2 regions of the Kitasatospora sp. NPDC058965 genome follow, and region 2 is predicted to be linked to the other one. Evidence: riboswitches for the same ligand, from Rfam matches in the RefSeq annotation. Region 2 holds a riboswitch; the other holds the start of a gene.
What was found. A riboswitch is a leader RNA that binds a small molecule or an ion and turns the genes downstream of it on or off. The one in region 2 is predicted to bind thiamine pyrophosphate.

Region 1 (2,194 bases), on a different contig from region 2:
ACGCACTCGACGTCCAGCTCGGCCTCGTTGAGGTCCAGCGAGAGCTTGCGGACCACCTGGATGCCCGGGGTGACCAGGGTCCCGCGGCCGGTGACCACCCGGAAGCCGAGTCCCTCGCCGAGGCCCTCGGTGCGGTGCTTCGAACCGGAGATGATGAGCGCCTCGTTGGGCTCCGCCACCCGCCAGCAGAGTTTGAAGACGATGACGATCAGAAGCAGTGCTGCCGCGGCGACACCCGCGATCGTGCCGATCAACACCGGCGGTTCCCCCTTCAGGGCACACCGATCCCGTGGCTGCGCTCGGTTGTGCAGGGATGCGCGGAAGCCGGTGGCGACAGGTGATTCTGCGCCCGATCACGCCGGTTGAAAAGAGCGGCGCGCGGCTCTTCCGGGGCTGGGACAGGACCGGGACGAGACCGCGACCTGACGCAGTCCGTGACGCCCGGTCAGCCGTGCAGCGGCGCCACGTAGACCGTGCGCGGCGGCTGGTACTCGACCACCACCACCTGGGTGCCGACCGGCAGCGGCTCGCCCGGCACCGCCGGGTAGGCCAGGAAGGCCTCGCTGCCGACCCGTTCCGGCACGTGCACCAGGACCTCGCCGACCAGCCCCGGGCCGACCTTCCCGGTGACCCGCCCGGTGTACCCGATCATCGCGCTCCCCCGTCCGCTCCGTCCGCGTCCAGTCTGCCCCAGCGCCCGCGGTGCGGACCCCTACTGGACCGGGCGCAGACCTGCGGCTACCGTGTTCACGTCTTTGGGCAGGCAAGTCCGCCTGCCAACGGGAGCTCGGAGCACCGGGCTGAGAGGGCACTGAAAGGTCACGCCGACGGGCGTGCCGAGGGCTGTGCCGACCGCAGGAACCTGGACCGGGTAATGCCGGCGTAGGGAGTAGAAGGTCAGATGACCACGTTCGATGACGCACGTCCGGCCACGGTCGAGTCCGCGGCCACCGGGTACCCGACCCCGGCCTGGCGCAAGGCCTACGTCGAGGGTTCCCGGCCCGACCTGCGGGTGCCGCTGCGCGAGGTGCAGCTCACCAACGGCCGCACCGTGCCGCTGTACGACACCTCCGGCCCGTACACCGACCCCTCCTACGAGCCCGACGTGCGCCGCGGCCTGCCCGCGCTGCGCGACCCGTGGATCCGCCAGCGCGGCGACGTCGAGGAGTACGACGGCCGCGAGGCGCGCCCCGAGGACGACGGGATCAAGCACACCGCGCCGCGCGGGGGCAACCTGCGCAACCTGGACGCCGTCTTCCCCGGCCGCCCGCGCCGCCCGCTGCGGGCCCGCGACGGGGTGGCGGTCACCCAGCTCGCCTACGCCAAGCAGGGCGTGGTCACCCCCGAGATGGAGTTCGTGGCCCTGCGCGAAGGCCTGGCACCGGAGTTCGTCCGGGACGAGGTGGCCCGCGGCTGCGCCGTGATCCCGGTCAACGTCAACCACCCGGAGGTGGAGCCGGCCATCATCGGCACCAACTTCCTGGTCAAGATCAACGCCAACATCGGCAACTCCGCGGTGACCTCCTCGATCGAGGAGGAGGTGGAGAAGATGACCTGGGCCACCCGCTGGGGCGCCGACACGGTGATGGACCTCTCCACCGGCCGCAACATCCACACCACCCGCGAGTGGATCCTGCGCAACTCCCCGGTCCCGATCGGCACCGTCCCGCTCTACCAGGCGCTGGAGAAGGTGGACGGCCGGGCCGAGGAGCTGAGCTGGGAGGTCTACCGGGACACCGTCATCGAGCAGTGCGAGCAGGGCGTCGACTACATGACGGTGCACGCCGGCGTGCTGCTGCGCTACGTCCCGCTGACGGCCCGTCGCAAGACCGGCATCGTCTCGCGCGGCGGCTCGATCATGGCCGCCTGGTGCCTGGCGCACCACCAGGAGAACTTCCTCTACACCAACTTCGAGGAGCTCTGCGACATCCTGCGCGCCTACGACGTCACCTTCTCCCTCGGTGACGGCCTGCGCCCGGGCTCGATCGCGGACGCCAACGACGAGGCGCAGTTCGCCGAGCTGCAGACCCTGGGCGAGCTGGGCCGGATCGCCCGCGCCAAGGACGTGCAGGTGATGATCGAGGGCCCGGGCCACGTCCCGATGCACAAGATCAAGGAGAACATGGATCTCCAGAAGGAGATCTGCGACGAGGCGCCGTTCTACACCCTCGGCCCGCTCACCACGGACGTGGCC
Region 2 (2,194 bases):
CCGGCGCGCACCCACCGCCGACTTCAGGGGCACCTCCGGGTCCGCGGCCGCGGCCGGATCGAGCTGCGGGCGCTGCTCGACCAGGCGCCGGCCCTGGGCCAGGTCGCGCGGGCGGTCCACGGTGAGCAGCGCGGTGAGGGCGCCGTCGCGCAGCCACAGCGCGCTCCACTGCGGGTCCTCGGGCGAACCGCGCCACACCAGCTCGTCGCCGGCGGCGTGCCGGCCGGCGTACTGCACCATGCGGCCGAACTGCTCGGACCAGAAGTAGGGGACCGGGTCGTAGGGCAGGTCCGTGCCGAGCACCGCCGCGGCCGCCGCGCGGCCGGAGTGCAGCGCGTGGTCCCAGTGCTGGACGGTGATCCGTCCGCCGAACCGGGCCGAGGGGTAGGAGGCGCAGTCGCCGGCCGCGTACACCCCGGGCAGCGAGGTGCGCAGCCGGTCGTCGGTGACGACGGCGCCGGTGGCGTCCAGCTCCACCGGACCGCCGGCCAGCCAGCCGGTGTCGGGGCGGGCGCCGATGCCGACCACCACCTGGTCGGCGGGCACCGCGGTGCCGTCGGCCAGCCGCACCGCGCCGGGCTCCACGGCGGCGACCCGGGCGCCGAGCCGCAGCCGGACCCCGGCCTCGGCGTACCAGCGCTCCATCGGGGCGGTCAGCTCCGGCGGCAGGGCGTCGGCCAGCGGGGCCGCGGCGGCCTCCAGCACGGTCACCTCGCAGCCCAGCTGCCGGGCCGCGGTCGCGGTCTCGGCACCGATCCAGCCGGCCCCGACCAGCACCAGGTGCTGACCGGGGGTGAGCACCTGACGCAGTGCCAGCGCGTCGTCCAGGGTGCGCAGCAGCCGCTCGTTCCCCGCGCCGGGCAGCGGCACGGCCCTGGCCCCGGTGGCGAGCACCAAGTGGTCGTAGCGCAGCTCGCCGGCGTCGGTCGCCAGCACCCCCGCGGCCAGCCCGGTCGCGGTGCGGCCGAGCGCCAGGTCCACGCCCAGCTCCGCCCAGTCCAGCTCGAAGGCGGTCCGGTCCGCCTTGCCCAGCAGCACGTCCTTGGAGAGCGGCGGGCGGTCGTACGGCAGGTGCTGCTCCGCCCCCACCAGGGTCACCGCCCCCGACCAGCCCCCCTCGCGCAGCGCCACCGCGCACTGCGCCCCGGCCATCCCCGCCCCGACGATCACCACACGCTCATCAGCCACCGGCCCACTGTAGCGGCGGGCGTCCCACCCCATGGGCGGTCGCTTCAACGCGGTGCGGGACCGGCGTTATGGTGGGGGCATCCTCACGGGAGCCCGGCGCACCGGGCTGAGAGGCGGGCTGCGCGGCCTGCGACCGTCCGAACCTGATCCGGGTCATTCCGGCGAAGGGAGAACCGTTCTCTTGACGCGCTTGGAAGACGGTGCGCGAACCGACGTCCTGGTCGTGGGCGGCGGCATCATCGGGCTCGCGGTGGCCTGGCGGGCCCGCCAGCGGGGCCTGGCCGTCACCGTGCTCGACCCGCGGCCCGGCGGCGGGGCGGCCCTGGTCGCCGCCGGCATGCTGGCCCCGGTCACCGAACTGCAGTACGGCGAGGAGCCGCTGCTGCACCTCGGGATCGCCTCCAACCGGCGGTACGCCGAGTTCGCCGCCGAGCTGGCGGCCGCCACCGGCCTGGAGACCGGCTACCGCGCCACCGGCACCCTGGCCGTCGCGCTGGACGCCGACGACAAGGCCGAGCTGGGCGAGCTGCACGCGTTCCACCAGCGGCTCGGCCTGGACTCGACCTGGGTCACCGGCCGCGAGGCCCGCAAGCTCGAACCGATGCTGGCCCCCGGCGTCCGCGGCGGCCTGCACGTGGCCGACGACCACCAGGTGGACGGCCGCCGGCTGCTGACCGCGCTGCTGCGGGCCTGCGAGCGGGCCGGCGTCGTGCTGCACCGCGCCGAGGCCGCCGAGCTGCTGGTCGAGCACGACCGGGCGGTCGGGGTGCGCACCGGCACCGGCGAGCGGGTGACGGCCGGTCGGACCGTGCTGGCGGCCGGCTGCCGCAGCCACCGGCTGCCCGGCCTGCCGGACGGGGTGCTGCCGCCGGTCCGCCCGGTCAAGGGGCAGATCCTGCGGCTGCGGATCCCCGCGCCGTACCGCCCGTTCCTGTCCCGCAACGTGCGCGCCGTGGTCCGCGGCGCCCACCTGTACCTGGTCCCGCGCGCCGACGGCGAGCTGGTG

Region 1: another riboswitch for thiamine pyrophosphate. It lies ahead of thiC (phosphomethylpyrimidine synthase ThiC); the one in region 2 lies ahead of thiO (glycine oxidase ThiO).

What each region holds. Positions count from the first base shown of each region.
Region 1 is NZ_JBHYKG010000297.1:1,364-3,557, forward strand. It holds gene ACFW1A_RS32940 (SPFH domain-containing protein) at 1-257, opposite strand, end outside; gene ACFW1A_RS32945 (hypothetical protein) at 446-652, opposite strand; TPP riboswitch at 770-907, shown strand; gene thiC (phosphomethylpyrimidine synthase ThiC) at 902-2,194, shown strand, end outside.
Region 2 is NZ_JBHYKG010000133.1:18,937-21,130, reverse strand. It holds gene ACFW1A_RS21985 (NAD(P)/FAD-dependent oxidoreductase) at 1-1,221, opposite strand, end outside; TPP riboswitch at 1,264-1,375, shown strand; gene thiO (glycine oxidase ThiO) at 1,370-2,194, shown strand, end outside.